2 regions of the Devosia sp. J2-20 genome follow, and region 2 is predicted to be linked to the other one. Evidence: riboswitches for the same ligand, from Rfam matches in the RefSeq annotation. Region 2 holds a riboswitch; the other holds the start of a gene.
What was found. A riboswitch is a leader RNA that binds a small molecule or an ion and turns the genes downstream of it on or off. The one in region 2 is predicted to bind FMN.
Positions count from the first base shown of each region.

Region 1: another riboswitch for FMN. It lies ahead of AC0L37_RS16340 (hypothetical protein); the one in region 2 lies ahead of AC0L37_RS11040 (DMT family transporter).

Region 1 covers NZ_CM147870.1:3,307,186-3,314,988, reverse strand. Annotated here, with positions in the region: gene AC0L37_RS16355 (dihydrolipoyl dehydrogenase family protein) at 1-396, shown strand, start outside; gene merA (mercury(II) reductase) at 535-1,983, shown strand; gene AC0L37_RS16345 (flavodoxin family protein) at 2,211-2,921, opposite strand; FMN riboswitch at 3,278-3,427, shown strand; gene AC0L37_RS16340 (hypothetical protein) at 3,426-3,932, shown strand; gene AC0L37_RS16335 (RibD family protein) at 4,043-4,525, shown strand; gene AC0L37_RS16330 (riboflavin synthase) at 4,575-5,153, shown strand; gene ribB (3,4-dihydroxy-2-butanone-4-phosphate synthase) at 5,129-6,328, shown strand; gene ribH (6,7-dimethyl-8-ribityllumazine synthase) at 6,338-6,814, shown strand; gene AC0L37_RS16315 (MFS transporter) at 7,349-7,803, shown strand, end outside.
Region 2 covers NZ_CM147870.1:2,246,346-2,254,148, forward strand. Annotated here, with positions in the region: gene AC0L37_RS11020 (carbohydrate ABC transporter permease) at 1-495, shown strand, start outside; gene AC0L37_RS11025 (carbohydrate ABC transporter permease) at 492-1,310, shown strand; gene AC0L37_RS11030 (ABC transporter ATP-binding protein) at 1,322-2,410, shown strand; gene AC0L37_RS11035 (aldo/keto reductase) at 2,480-4,486, shown strand; FMN riboswitch at 4,993-5,135, shown strand; gene AC0L37_RS11040 (DMT family transporter) at 5,242-6,219, shown strand; gene AC0L37_RS11045 (MurR/RpiR family transcriptional regulator) at 6,423-7,265, shown strand; gene AC0L37_RS11050 (bifunctional 5-dehydro-2-deoxygluconokinase/5-dehydro-2-deoxyphosphogluconate aldolase) at 7,385-7,803, shown strand, end outside.

The DNA of each region.
Region 1 (7,803 bases), 1.1 Mb from region 2:
GCGCGCATTGCGGGCAAGAATTTGCTGGCAGGCAAGGACGAACGCACAGTGTCTTACCCACCTGTACCAAGCGTGGTGTTCACGCTACCGCCAGTCGCCACCGTTGGTTTGTCAGAATTCGCTGCAACAGAGCGCGGGTTAAAGTTCGACACGCATTTCGAGCGAACGCCGGGTTGGTATTCGTCTATGCGGGTTGGTGCGAAGCGATCAGCCTTCAAGGTTCTAGTTGAACAGGGTACAGGTCTGATCTTGGGCGCACATCTAATCGGGCCTGGAGCTGAAGAACAGATCAATCTTTTTGCAATGGCGATGGGTGCTGGCCTGACCGCCAATCAGATCAAAGCCATGATATTTGCCTATCCGAGCTACGCCTCGGACATAGGCTCCATGGTTTGATCTTCGAGACCATTGCCAATGATGGCAACCGCTTTTCCAGATCGGATGGGCTCTGACGCCGCTCCTGACCCCAGTCACCGCTGCGCGCGCGCATCTCAACACCAAATGCGCGGATACGCTCGCTGAAAGGACTTAGCTATGGACCAGCAGGTCGAGACGCACGATTGCTGCACCATTCCCAGTGTCGACAAAGACACCTTTGATATCGCTGTGATCGGAGCTGGTTCAGCGGGATTTTCGGCCTCGATAACGGCGGCAGAGGCAGGCAAGCGGGTGGCGCTCATCGGCCATGGGCTCATCGGCGGCACGTGTGTCAACGTTGGCTGCGTTCCCTCCAAGGCAATGATCCGTGCAGCCGAGGCAATTTACGGCGCACGGACAGCCATGCGGTTTCCTGGCGTGTCGGGCTCAGCACAAGTCGATGACTGGGGCGCACTTATGGCGGGAAAGGAGGCTTTGGTGGCAGGTCTACGCCAGAAGAAATATGCCGACCTGCTCCCCGGGTATGAAAACATCACCTATTTCGATGAGGGTGCTGCTGTGCTGGTAAAGGACGGCGTAAAAGTTGGCAATCGCCTGATCCAGGCACCCAGGATCATAATAGCCACTGGGGGGCGACCATCACTACCGAGCATTGCCGGCATTGCAGATGTTCCAACACTCGACAGCACCTCACTCCTGGAACTCGATACTTTACCCGACAGTCTGATATTTGTTGGCGGCGGCTACATTGGCGTCGAGCTGGCGCAAATGATGGCGCGTATGGGCGTGAAGGTGACGGTGGTCTGCCGTTCCCGCCTTCTGCCAGAGGTCGAGCCAGAGGTCTCCGAAGCGCTCGCACAAGTATTCGATGACGAGGATATCGCCGTGCGTAGCGGTGTGACTTACGATGGCTGCCGCGCTGATGGTGGTTCCGTAATTTTGAGCGTTACACAAAATGGCAGGCCGCTTGAGCTCAGTGCCGATCATCTGGTGGTTACTACAGGTCGCAGTCCAAATACTGACAGGCTGGGATTAGAAGCCATGGGCGTTGCAACTGACCGGCGCAGTGCGATCAAAGTCGGCGATGACATGCAGACCACGCGCCCCGGTGTCTACGCTGCAGGCGATGTGACTGACCGCGACCAGTTTGTCTACATGGCCGCTTATGGCGCAAAACTTGCCGCCAAGAACGCAATGGGCGGGACAGAACGCTATGACAATGCGGCGATGCCATGGGTCGTGTTCACCGATCCGCAGGTGGCGGGAGTGGGGCTAACCGAGAGCGGAGCGATCTCCGCAGGGCATGAGGTGAAAACCAGCGTGTTGACGTTCGACAATGTCCCACGCGCACTGGCGGCACGCGATACGCGTGGTGTCATCAAGCTTATAGCGGACGCAAATACCGACGGCTTGCTCGGTGGTGTAATCTTGGCGCCTGAGGGTTCAGACAGTATTCAGACCCTTGCGCTGGCTCTGAAGTTTGGCATGACAACCAAGGCACTCGGTGAAACGCTATTCCCTTACCTGACAACGGTTGAAGGCCTGAAACTCGCCGCGCAGACCTTTGACCGCGACGTTGCAAAACTGTCCTGCTGCGCGGGGTGAAGCGGCGCATTCCAGATGCCACCCAATCTACAGTATAGCACCCGTCAATTGCGCTCATAACGACACAAGACTTCCTGATGAAGAAAAGCCATGTCGGAGTAAGAAATGAGTCTTCGCCGATAGGCGGGCGATTCCTCCGACTATGAAGTAAGCTTGGTTATATCTACACTAAGGCGCTTGAGTTTGGCAGTCGCGATGGATCTGACCCAGGATATCGGCCGCACGTCCTAGGTACGGTATTCTGGATTCTCGTAATCGAAGCGCTGGCCCGCATTCCAGGCATTACGGTCATTGCCCTCGTTCGGATACCCACCCGCGACTTTGAGCATGCGGGCCAAGTGTATCAGATTCCAAGTCATGATCGTTGTATTGCGCTGCGTGAATTCATTGTCAAAACCGACTGGCTTACCGTCAACCTCATCACCATAGGAGGGGCCAGGGCCAGCTTCGCCGATCCAGCCGCAGTCCGCCTGAGGCGGAATAGTAATGCCGACGTGGCTCATGGCGTAGTGGATGGTCATTGCGCAGTGTTTGATACCGTCCTCATTGCCGGTAATAACGGCCCCGCCGACCTTGCCGTAGAAAATACTCTGCCCCTTGTCATTCAGGATGCCGGACATGGCATATAGCCGCTCGATCACCAGCCGGCAGATCGAGCTTTCTTCACCCAGCCAGATCGGCGTCCCCACGACGAGGATGTCCGCGGCGTCGATTTGCTTCCAAATATCGGGCCAGTCATCAATCTTGGCGCCGTGCTCTGTCATGTCGGGATAAATCCCAAACGCAATTTGTCGGGCTGCGGCGTGGATGTGGACCACGTCTACCGCATTCTTGCCCATAATGTTCTCAACGGCCTGCAACACAGACCCAGTGTGGGAGGCACCCGGCTCAGGCTTAAGGCTGCAATTGATCATCACGGCTTTGAGAGGCACGGACATCGCCATGATCCTTGGGGGCGTGTTATGAGGGTTCAGACACCCGACCGTTGCCGACGTCTTCTGACGACAACGCTCCATGCGCCCTAGCGTTGCGTCGTTGGCGCGAAAGACTGAACCGACTTCAGAAGCCCCGCACGATAGCGCAAGTCGATATTGTCGGGGTGGCGCCTGGATACCTATCCGCTGGACCCGGAGGTCTGCAGCAATTCGTTAGGCCGTTGGCGAGTTTTTGCGCCCCCGACGGTCGGGATGTTCGCCGCCATGGGAGGATTATCTTGCTTCAGCTAAACTGGACGTGACTTGCGTGAACCGGTTTTGCCGCCTATATCGCCGTCGTCAGACCAAACTGGTCTGACAGACGTTCTCAGGGCGGGGTGCAATTCCCCACCGGCGGTGTTTGCGCTTTGGCGCATCAGCCCGCGAGCGCTTGCTTCAATCGAGGCAAGGTCAGCAGACTCGGTTTGACTCCGAGGCCGACGGTATAGTCCGGATGGTAGAGAACACATGACAGGCGAACCACGTTTCCGCACTCCGGAGACGGGGAATTGCTGTCATTGCCCTGCGCTGCGTCTTTCTCTTGAGAAAGTGCGGGCCGGCATGCAGACGTCAAAAACCCAAGAACACTCAACACTGCCAGCAGGGGCAATCGCCTCGGCGTTTGCTCACGCGCTGGATCTGGCTCAGCAATGGCAAGGGGCGACCGCGCCCAATCCGCCCGTTGGCTGCGTCCTGCTCGGTGTTGACGGAGAAATATTGGCGGCGGCCGCACATCAGCGAGCGGGCCAGCCTCACGCTGAAGCGCTCGCTATTGCCCAGAGCCAATCAAATGGCAGCTTCGCCCGCATTCACACCATTATCGTCACCCTAGAGCCCTGCAACCATTCGGGCCGAACACCGCCCTGCGCGGGGCCCTCCTGCAAACGCCGGCCCACCATGTCTGGATCGGCGCGCGCGACCCCAATCCACGCGTTGCCGGCGGTGGCGCAGAGCATCTTCAACGCGCAGGGCTGACGGTACATGACCTGGCCGAACTTGAGACCGGGACGACCGAAGAACTTCATAGAAGGGCAGCCCGCCTGCTGGCGCCCTTTGTCAAACACACCCAAACCGGACTTCCCTGGGTGACGCTCAAGCAGGCGATCAGCCGCGAAGGCGGCATGGTCCCCCCAGCAGGGCAGAAAACATTCACGGGTCCCGCAGCGCTCGATCTCGCTCATCGCCGGCGCAAGCAGGCCGACGCCGTGTTGACGGGGTCGGGCACTGTCCTCGCCGATGCACCCGATTTCAGCGTCCGTCGTGTCTCCGATTTCCAGAACAAGCAGCGTCATCTGGTCATTCTTGACCGTCGTGCTCGCGTCGCGCCCGCCTATATCGCGGCCGCGCAGAGCCGCGGCTTCCTGGTGTCGATCGAGACCGACATCACCACTGCCCTGACGCGGCTGGGCGCAGCCGGATGTCTGGAGGTCTTGGTCGAGGCCGGGGCCGAGTTGACCCAGTCCATCCTGGCCGGAGGGCACTGGGATGAACACGTTCTGATCCGGCAGGCCGCAGATCCCGGCGCGAACGATCTGGTCACGATCCGCTACCGCTCCACGACAACCTAAAGTTGAGAGGAAACCGATGTTTTCTGGAATAGTTGAACGATTGGCCCCGGTGATCAGCATCACCCAGCGGGGACAGACCCGCGTGCTGGTGTTGCAGACCGGTTGGGATGACCTTGCGCTGGGGGAAAGCGTCGCGGTCAATGGCGTTTGCCTGACCGTCACCGACCTGACTACGGGGGGCGAGGCGACCTTCTTTGTCAGCCCCGAAACGACGGCGCGTACCAGCCTTGGCCGGATTGCGGTGGGCGGCAGCGTCAATCTTGAGCGTGCGGTGCGCCTGGAAACCAGGCTGTCGGGTCATCTGGTACAAGGTCACGTTGATGGCACTGCTCAACTGATCGCTGCCACCCCTGAGGACGGGGCGTTCAGACTGGAACTGGCACTGCCCGCAGAACTTGGCCGCTACTGCGTGCAAAAAGGCTCGATTGCATTGGACGGGATCAGTCTGACGCTCAATAGCGTCAGCGCCGCGGCAGACGGCAAAACCATTATCGGCATCACCATTATTCCCCATACGTGGAACCACACCAACTTGCACGCCACCGGACCGGGTGACGAAATCAATGTCGAGGTCGATATGATCGCCAAATATGTGGAGCGCCTATGTCAGCCCTATCCCAAGCCCTGAGCCAGCTTCGCCAGGGGGGAATGGTGATCCTGGTTGATGACGAAGACCGCGAAAACGAGGGGGATCTGATTGTTGCTGGGCAATTTGCGACTCCTGACGCTGTAAACTTCATGGCCACCTATGGGCGGGGCCTGATCTGTCTGGCGCTGAGTGGTCAGCAGGTCGACCGGCTGCAACTGTCGCCCATGACGAACAGCAATAAGGGCCGCCGGACAACGGCGTTCACGGTTTCGATCGAGGCGCATGCGGGCATAACCACCGGCATATCGGCGCATGATCGGTCGCGCACGATTTTGGCTGCTGTGAATCCCGAAGCCCGGTCCGGAGACATTGTCTCGCCGGGGCACGTCTTTCCGCTGCGCGCGGCAGAGGGTGGCGTTCTCGTGCGCAACGGTCATACCGAAGGCGGGGTCGACCTGATGCGTCTTGCTGGCTTGGAGCCGGCCGCCGCAATTTGCGAGATCATGCGGGATGACGGTGAGATGGCGCGACGCCCTGATCTGGAGCGCTTTGCCGCCAGACATGGTCTGCCCATACTGACGATTGCCGAACTTGTCGCCCATCGCTACCGGACCGAACAACTGGTCGAACAGGTGGCCGTCGCCGATCTGCCATCGTCCCTGTCGGGCGTTGCCGCGCGGGTCTATGCCTTTCGCAGTCTTCTTGATGGAGCGGAGCACCTTGCAGTGGTCAACGCACCAATTTCCGGCGTGCCGTTGGTCCGGGTGCATTCCGAATGCCTGACGGGCGATGCTTTGGGATCGCTGCGCTGCGATTGCGGCCCTCAATTGCAGCAATCGCAGCAAATGATCAGCGGCACCGGCGGTGTGCTGATCTATTTGCGCGGCCAGGAAGGCCGCGGCATTGGCCTAGCCAACAAGATCCGCGCCTATGCCCTGCAGGACAAGGGCCGCGACACCGTGCAAGCCAATACCGATCTCGGTTTTGCTCCCGATGCCCGCAACTACGCGATCGCCGCCCAGATCTTGCGGGCACTCGAGATCGACACGATCACGCTGTTGACCAACAATCCGGCCAAGGCCGAGGCGCTAGAGGCCAATGGTATCACCGTTCAGGCGCAACAGCCCCTGATTATTGCCTCGAACCGATTCAACCTGCGTTATCTCGATACCAAGCGTGAAAAATTCGGTCACGCGCTGACTCATCCTAGCTGAAAGTAACCCATGATCAATATTATCGCTTCCCAAGATAGCCGGATCGCCATCGTGGTGAGCCGTTTCAATCAAGATGTGACCGATGGCCTGCTCTGGGGTGCCAGGGCCTGCCTGGTCGAACATGGCATCGCGCTGGCCGAGACCGACGTATTGTCGGCGCCCGGTGCCTTTGAAATCCCGCTGATCGCACAAGCCCTGGCCAAGTCTGGCCAGTTCGACGGCGTGATTTGCCTGGGCTGCGTGATCAAGGGGGACACCGCCCATTTCGAATACATCAGCCAAGCGGCCAGCTCGGGCCTGATGGCGGCTTCCTTGTCCACCGGTGTGCCGCTCAGCTTTGGCATTCTGACAACCTACACCGATGAACAGGCCGCTGTGCGCAGTCGTGACGACGTTCACAACAAGGGGCGAGAGGCGGCTCTGGCCTGTCTGGAAGCGATCCACACCCTCGCAGCGATCAACCAGTTCTCTGGTGCGGCCCGATGACCGACTAGCCTCATGATCTGAAGCTCGGCGCGGCCGGTACCATCCCCACGTCGCCAGAACAGGAGCGGAGATCGGACTGCTACATCGACATGCTTTACGCCACCCGTCTAAACGCTCCGAACTGCCCCCGCCGTGCCTTATCCGGTAGCCCGAATTCGCCCAATCGCTGCTTCTCATGACAATATGCGAGTGCTTGGTTGTGCGGGGCAGAGAACCGACCGCGAACGACCGGAATGGGGACGGTTGTACCTTGGGGCGATTTTCTGCTGAACGGCGGCTATCGTCATTCAGGTCCTGACAGCTGCCGGTCCCCAACCGGCCCCATTCTTGCCATTGCCCGGATTCCGATAAACGGCTGAGTGGGGGCCGCAAGCGGGCCCGCGGCTTGTGAGAATAATCGATACCGTATCCGCCGTCTCATTCTCTGGTTCCGCGCCTACCAAGCCAACGGCCTCATGCTGGCGGGAAGTGCATGGTTGGTGCGGTCAGACATTTTGCATTTTTGTTTGAGCGCTAGGCCCCAAACTTATCCGGTTGTGGGAACTTGACATCACATTTGTCCTAATCAATAGATATGCATCAATGTTGGGGGCTGATGGCGTGTTGTGGGGGACGAAATTAGACGCGGTGACCCGGCACGGGGCGGCCCAGCTGTTGTTGTGGTCCGCATTCTACTACCAGCTTCCCGCCCTATTGCCCCATATGACAGGCGGTGAGCTGTCCTTCAGTGGTATCTCAGGTGCTGTCACCGCCGCGATCCTAGTCTGGGCCGTGCTCATCCCCGTGGCAGGGCGGTTGGTCGACCACGGCCATGGCGTTGTCATGATGCGCCTGGGCGGTGCTCTGGGTGTCGCCCTTCTGGTGCTGATGACCGTCGTGCCCTATGCGAGCGTGCCGCTGGTGATTGTGGCGTTGGGCGTGCCGATGGCCGCCACCCTCTATGACCCCTGTTTCGCGATCCTGTTGCGCACGACCGGACTGGATGCCAG
Region 2 (7,803 bases):
CAGGATGGCATCATCAACCAGATGCTGATGGCGATCCACGTCATTGCCGACCCCATTCCCTGGCTGGCCGACCCGTTCTGGGCGCGCGTTGTGGTGATCCTGGCGATCACCTGGCGCTGGACCGGCTACAACATGATTTTCTATCTCGCCGCGATGCAGAATATCGACCGCTCGATCTATGAGGCGGCGCGCATTGATGGCGTGCCGGCCTGGGCGCGCTTCTTCTACATCACCGTGCCCATGCTCAAGCCGGTGATCCTGTTCACCACCGTGATCTCCACCATCGGCACCTTGCAGCTGTTCGACGAGGTCAATCTGATCACCCAGGGCGGACCTTCGGATTCCACGCTGACGCTGTCGCTCTACATCTACAACCTGACCTTCAAGTTCATGCCCAGCTTTGGCTACGCGGCCACGGTCAGCTACGTGATCGTGATCCTGGTGGGTATCCTGAGCTTCATTCAGTTCCTCGCGGCACGGGATAAACGCGCATGAGTAACCCCCTCGCTTTGCTCAGCCGCACCGCCACCTATGCCCTGCTCACGCTGGCGGCATTCATTTCGGTGTTCCCGTTCTTCTGGATGCTCGTGGGGGCCACCAACAGCTCCAATGACATCATTCGCGGCAAGGCCACGCCCGGCACGGCCCTGTTCGATAACATTGCGACATTTGTGAACTCGGTGGATCTGCCCCGCATCCTGTTCAACTCGTTCTTCATCGCTGGCGTGGGCACCATCGCCACGCTGATCGTGGCGTCACTGGCCGGCTATGGCTTTGAGATGTTCCGCTCGAAGGCGCGTGAAAAGGTGTTCGGGGTGATGATCCTGGGCCTGTCGATCCCGTTTGCGGCGCTGATGATCCCGCTCTTCGTGATGATGGCGAGCTTCAAGATGATCAACACCTATCAGGCGATCATCCTGCCCACCGTGGCCTCGATCTTCATCATCTTCTACTTCCGCCAGGCCACCAAGGCGTTCCCGACCGAGTTGCGTGATGCAGCCAAGGTCGACGGGCTCAAGGAATGGCAGATTTTCTTTTTCATCTACATGCCGGTGATGCGCTCGACCTATGCGGCGGCGACCATCATCGTGTTCATGGCCAATTGGAACAATTACCTGTGGCCGCTCATCGTGCTGCAGACCAATGACATGAAAACCCTCACCCTTGTGGTGGCGGGCCTGACATCGGCCTACACGCCCGATTTCGGTGTCGTCATGGTTGGTTCGATAACGGCCACCCTTCCCACCCTGATCATCTTCTTCCTGCTCCAGCGTCGCTTCGTCGAAGGCATGCTGGGCGCGGTCAAATAAGGTTCAAAACCATGAGCAGCTTGAAGCTTAGAGGCGTGCGCAAATCCTATGGCACCGTCGAGGTGATCCGGGGGATTGATCTGGATATTGCGGCCAAGGAATTCGTGGTGTTTGTCGGTCCGTCAGGATGCGGCAAGTCCACCCTGTTGCGCATGATTGCCGGGCTTGAGGCGATCACCGCGGGTGATCTCGACATCGGTGGCCAGCGAATGAACGATGTCGATCCATCCAAGCGCGGCATCGCCATGGTGTTCCAGTCCTATGCGCTTTATCCGCATATGACGGTGCGCGACAATATGGGCTTTGCGCTGCGCTTTGCCGGTGTGGCCAAGGACAAGATAGCCAGCCAGGTCGATGAAGCCGCCCGCATTCTGGCGCTGGAGCCCCTGCTGGACCGCTTCCCCAAGGAACTCTCGGGCGGGCAACGCCAGCGCGTCGCCATCGGCCGCGCCATTGTGCGCAATCCGGAAGTGTTCCTGTTTGACGAACCGCTGTCGAACCTGGACGCCGAATTGCGCGTGCATATGCGCATCGAGATCGCGCGGCTGCACAAGGAACTCAAGACCACCATGGTCTATGTGACCCATGATCAGGTCGAGGCCATGACGCTGGCCGATACGATCGTGGTGCTGCGTGATGGCATTATCGAGCAGGTCGGCAAGCCACTGGAGCTCTATGACGATCCTGCCAACCTGTTCGTGGCCGGCTTTATCGGCTCGCCCAAGATGAACCTGATGGCGGGCGTTGTAACGGCATCGGGCAATGGATCGGTTACGGTTGAGCTGACCCATCAGGGCAAGGCGCAGGTTACCCTGCCCGTCTCCGACACGCCGCCGGCTGTCGGTGCGGCGGTAACCATGGGTGTGCGGCCTGAGCACTTCGGCCTTGAAGGCGCCGGCGGCGCTGAAATGAGCGTCAACATTGACGTTGCCGAGCATCTGGGCGCGACGAGCTATATCTACGCCAACACCAAATCGGGCGAACAGATCATCATCGAGCGGGAAGAGTCTCGCCACGAGCACGATCGCGAAAGCATCACGGTCTCAATCGATACGGCCAAGGCCTATCTGTTCGACGACAAGGGCCAGCGCGTCCGCTAGCGCTGCGCCAATCAGTTTTCCAATCCCGGCGCTTGGCCGGACTACTATCCGTTACAAAGGACCATTTTCATGGCTGAGAAAATTCGCTGGGGCATTATCGGACCCGGCAGCATCGCCAAGGCGTTTTTTGGTGGCGCCAACGACTCCCGGCACGGGGTTGTGGCGGCCATTGCGACGCGCGATCCGAGCAAGCCGAACCTGGCTACAGACTTCCCCGGCATTCGCGTGGTCAAGGGTTATGACGCCCTGCTTGCCGATCCCGAGATCGACGCGGTCTATATCGCCGTACCCCATACCGGCCACGCCGAATGGGCGATCAAGGCGGCCGAAGCGGGCAAGCATGTGCTGGTGGAAAAGCCCTTCGCGCTGTCAGCCTTCGAGATCGGCGCCGTGCTGCATGCCCACAAGCAGGCAGGTACCTTTGCTGGCGAAGCCTTCATGTATCGCCTGCACCCGCAGACCGCCAAGCTGATCGAACTGCTTAAATCGGGCGTCATTGGTGACGTGCGGATGATCCAGTCGAGCTTTGGCTTCTCCATGGGCAAGTTCCAGCCCGAGCACCGCCTGTTCGCCTCCAAGCTGGCCGGCGGCGGCATTCTTGATGTCGGCGGCTATCCCGTCTCGATGGCCCGGCTGATTGCCGGCACTGCCATGGGCAGGCCCTTCGCCGATCCGGTCAAGGTGGCTGGCACCGCCAAGCTCAATGCCGAAGGCACGGATGACTGGGCCGCGGCTGTACTGACCTTCGAAAACGGCATAGTGGCGCAGGTCTCCTGCGCAGTGATGGCCAATCTGGACAATGTGCTGCGCATTCACGGTGCAGATGGCCGTATCGAGGTGCCTGACTTCTGGTTTGCCGGTGGCGACCGCACCAAGGGCGTCGGCAAGATCGACATCATCAAGGACGGCAAGACTGAAACGGTCAGCGTGGGCGAAGAGCGCCACGTCTATTCGTTCGAGGTCGATGCCGCCTCTGAGGCCATCCTCGCCAGGCGGCAGGAACTGGCTGAGCCAGGCATGAGCTGGAATGACACTCTGGGCAATGCCCGGGTGCTCGATCAGTGGCGTCGCGATGCCGGGATCGAGTTCTCGGTCGAAACCAGCGCCAACCGCGTCAACACGCTGGCCAATCGCCCGCTGGGCGCCAATCAGGGCGTCATTCCCAAGCGTTCCATTCCAGGTCTGGGCAAGCAGGCCTCGACCGTGGCGCTGGGCTTTGAGGACTTCAAGAGCTTCGCGTCAGGCGCCATCCTGCTCGACGCATTCTGGGAGCGTGGCGGCAATATCTTTGACACCGCCTTTGTCTATGGCGGCGGCTATACCGAAAAGCTCTATGGCGAGTGGCACACCAATCGCGGCACGCGCGAAGGCTCGGTGCTGATCGGCAAGGGTGCGCATAGCCCTCTGTGCTATCCCGACGTGATCGCCAAGCAGCTGACCCAGTCGCTGGACCGGTTGCAGTCCGACTATGTCGATATCTACTTCATGCACCGCGACAATCTCGATGTCCCGGTTGGCGAGTTCGTCGACGCCATGGATGCCGAGGTCAAGAATGGCCGCATTCGCGGACCATTCGGTGGCTCCAACTGGACCCGGGAGCGCTTCGACGAGGCCGTGGCCTATGCCGAACGCACCGGCAAGACCAAGCCGATGGCACTGTCGAACAATTTCGCGCTGTCCGAAATGCTGGAGCCGATTTGGGATGGCTGCGTCACCTCGGCCTCGGACGACTGGAAAAAGTGGCTGACCGACACCCAGACCACCAATTTCTCCTGGTCCAGTCAGGGCCGTGGCTTCTTCACCGACCGTGCCGGTCGCGACAAGACCGACAATGAAGAGCTGGTCCGCTGCTGGTACAATGACAAGAACTTCGCCCGTCGCGACCGCGCGATCGAGCTGGCCGAAAAGATCGGTCACAATCCGATCCATGTCGCCCTGGCCTTCGTTCTGGCCCAGCCCTTCCCGTCCATCCCGCTGATTGGGCCCCGCACGCTGGGCGAACTCGACGATAGCCTCTTGGCCTTCGACATCAAGCTGACCCCCGAACAGGTTGCCTGGCTCGATCACGGCAACTAGCGGTTCCTCCCTGCCGGCCTTCCCCCACGGGGGAAGGTCAGGTGGGAGCAACAAACCAGCTTGGCAGGCGAAAGACCGCCTTCCGGTCCAGCAAAAAAAGCCCCCAATCTTGTGCTTCTTATCCCCGTGGCCAATGGCTGCGCATATAGTTCTGTCATTGCCTGCGTCAGAGCCCAGTCATGACGAGTGATGCGCGCAGGGACTGCCGGGGATGGGAGGTCGCTCCCGTCACGCGGGGGAAATGTGTGCTGCCTCGGTCTGCAATACGGCCAGCCATGCCCGACCCGTGCAAAGCCCCGGCGTGATGGCGAGGCGGCTGTCTCACTTTCACTTTATACCCTTGGAGGCAGCCGCCTCGCCATCGCAGCTCGATAACCGCATTCAGGCGGCGCTTTCGCGCGACCAGTTTCCTCGATGGGCCAGCAAGACGCACGGTTACAGCCATGTAGCTACTTGTCGGCGCCCGGGCCCTCCCCTATGTTCGGCGCTGCGGAACGATAGTTTCGCAATGTTCTCAGGGCGGGGTGCAATTCCCCACCGGCGGTAAAGGCGGCGACGCCAAGCCCGCGAGCGCTTCGTGCAAGCGAAGGTCAGCAGATCCGGTGTAACTCCGGAGCCGACGGTATAGTCCGGATGAAAGAGAACGGGACCACGCTGGCACGCCCCGCGTCCGCACCCTTTTAAGGGCCGGGCCGCGGGCGTTGGCGAGACTTCCCGTAACCCTGAGGAAACTGGTTACGGAAAGGACTTTTGTAATGAACCACGTTTCCTCGTCTACCCAAAATAGCGCCGTCACAGGCGCCCTGTTCATGGTGGTGGCAAGCCTTGCCTTCGCCGGCACCAACGTGCTGCAATCGGCGCTGCCAACGCCGGTGGAATATGGCGGCTATGGCATGAGCTCGACCGGCATGGCGTTCTGGCAATATGTCATCGCCTCGGTCCTGGCCCTACCGCTCATCATGCGCATCGGGGTGCACAATCTGCGCACCAAACACCCGGTATTGCACGGGGTTCGTGCCTTTGTGTCGGCGCTGGGCGTACACGTGTTCGTCTACGGCTTCGCCTCGGGCGTGCCGATCTGGCAGATGGTCACCCTGCTCGCCACCGGCCCGCTCTTCATCATTCTGGGCTCAACCCTGTTCCTCGGCGAACGCGCCTCGACCGCTCGTATTGGCGCGGGCCTGGTCGGCTTTGTCGGTGCCATCATCGTCTCCGGTGTCGGCGTCGAGGGGCTCAGCGCCTATACGCTGATCCCGATTGCGGCCGCTGCGCTGTGGGCGACCACCGACGTGCTGACCAAATATCTGTCGCGCACTGAATCGCCGGAAACGCTGACTGTGTCGCTATTGGTGCTGGTCACGCCCAATCACCTGCTGATCCTGCTGGCCGTGAACGCCTTCGCCTGGCTGGCGCCGACGCTGGTCCCCAACGGGCTGGCCACCGGCTTCCCCTTCGCCCTGCCCTCCGGCACCGGGCTGTGGCTGTTGCTGCTGCTGGGTGGGTTGACGGCAGCCGCGCAATATCTGCTCAGCATCGCCTACAAGGTCGCCGACGCGACCTATCTGCAGCCATTTGGCGATCTCAAGGTGCCGCTGAGCGGTCTGCTGGGCTGGATTGTTCTCAGCCAGGCCCCATCGATCTGGTTCTGGCCTGGGTCGATCCTGATCCTGGCGGCGTCGACCTTCATTCTGTGGAATGAATCGCAGAACCGCCAGAAACTCAGCATGGCCTGATATGCCAAGGGGGTCGCCGACAGGCGGCCCTTTTTCATGCCCAGTTGTCCCCGCGCGGTGGGCATATTGTATCCTGCTGGTAACCGGTTCAACGGGGTCCACCAGGGCATCGTGTTTTATTCCACCTTTGGAACAGGCTTTCCAAAAAGACTTGAATGCTGGAGCAGTTTGGGGAAGATGGCGGCGCAATAGCGAGGACCCGCATGTCTGAAGTCACCGCCACAGCCGAGCCACCGCAGGATTTTGATGCCCTGCGCACCGCGATTATCGAGCGCAAGAGCGAATTGCCCAAGCGGTTGAGCCAGGTCGCGGCCTATGCGCTGGATAATCCCGACGAGATCGCCTTTGGCACGGCAGCCAGCATTGCCCTGTCAGCCAATGTGCAACCGTCAACGCTGGTGCGCTTTGCCCAGCATTTCGGGTTTGACGGCTTTTCCGGCCTGCAATTGCTGTTCCGCGCCCGATTGAGGGAGCGCACCTCATCCTATGACGACCGGCTCAAGGCGCTAGAAGCCGGCGACACCACAATTGCCGAGAGCACCAGCCTGCTCAACGGCTTTCTGGCTGCCGGGCACCGATCCATTGACGCCATTGCCGCCGCCGTGGATCCCGATCAGCTGGAACGTGCGGTGACGCTACTGGCAGGTGCCGACACCATTTATCTGATCGCCAAGCGCCGCTCCTACCCCATCACCAATTACATGGCCTACGCCTTTGGCAAGCTGCGGGTGAAGTGCCAGTTGGTCGGCACCTCTGCGGGGACCGATGATGACCTGCTGGCCATGGCCACACCGCAAGATGCTGCCTTCGCCATCAGTTACGCCCCCTATGCTTCTGAAAGCGCGGCGCAGGCGCGGGCGCTGGCGGCGCGCGACATCCCGGTGGTGTCGCTGACCGACTCGGCTTTCTCGCCACTGGCAGAGTGTTCCCGGGAATGGTTCGAGGTGGTCGAAGCCGACCATGCCGGTTTCCGCTCGTTATCGGCGAGCATGGCCTTTGCCATGGCGCTGACGGTTAGCATTGCGGAAAAGCGGCGCCGGGGCTGACATTCCACAAATAGAACGCGCGTTCTATATTGACGAAGCGCCGGAACCTATGTTTCATAATCGGCATCCAGATCGCTGGATGAAGACTGATTGGCCGTTGGCCGCATGGGAGGATCGCCGTGACAAACGCGCAGCCCGAACACGGGACGAAAACGCTCGATGTCATTACCATCGGGCGCGCTTCGGTGGACCTGTATGGCCAGCAGATCGGCACGCGGCTTGAAGACGTCGGCAGCTTTGCCAAATCCGTGGGCGGCTGCCCCGCCAATATTGCGGTGGGCACGGCCCGGCTGGGGCTGAAGTCGGCGCTGATCACCCGCGTCGGCCACGAACAGATGGGCCGCTTCATCACCGAACAGCTGGCCCGCGAGGGCGTTGAAACTGCCGGTATAGCCACCGACCCCGCGCGCCTGACGGCGCTGGTGCTGCTTTCGGTCGAGGCCGAGGGCGTCTCGCCCATGATCTTTTATCGCACCGACTGCGCCGACATGGCACTGGACGAAGGCGATATCGATGAAGCCCTGATCGCCTCTGCCCG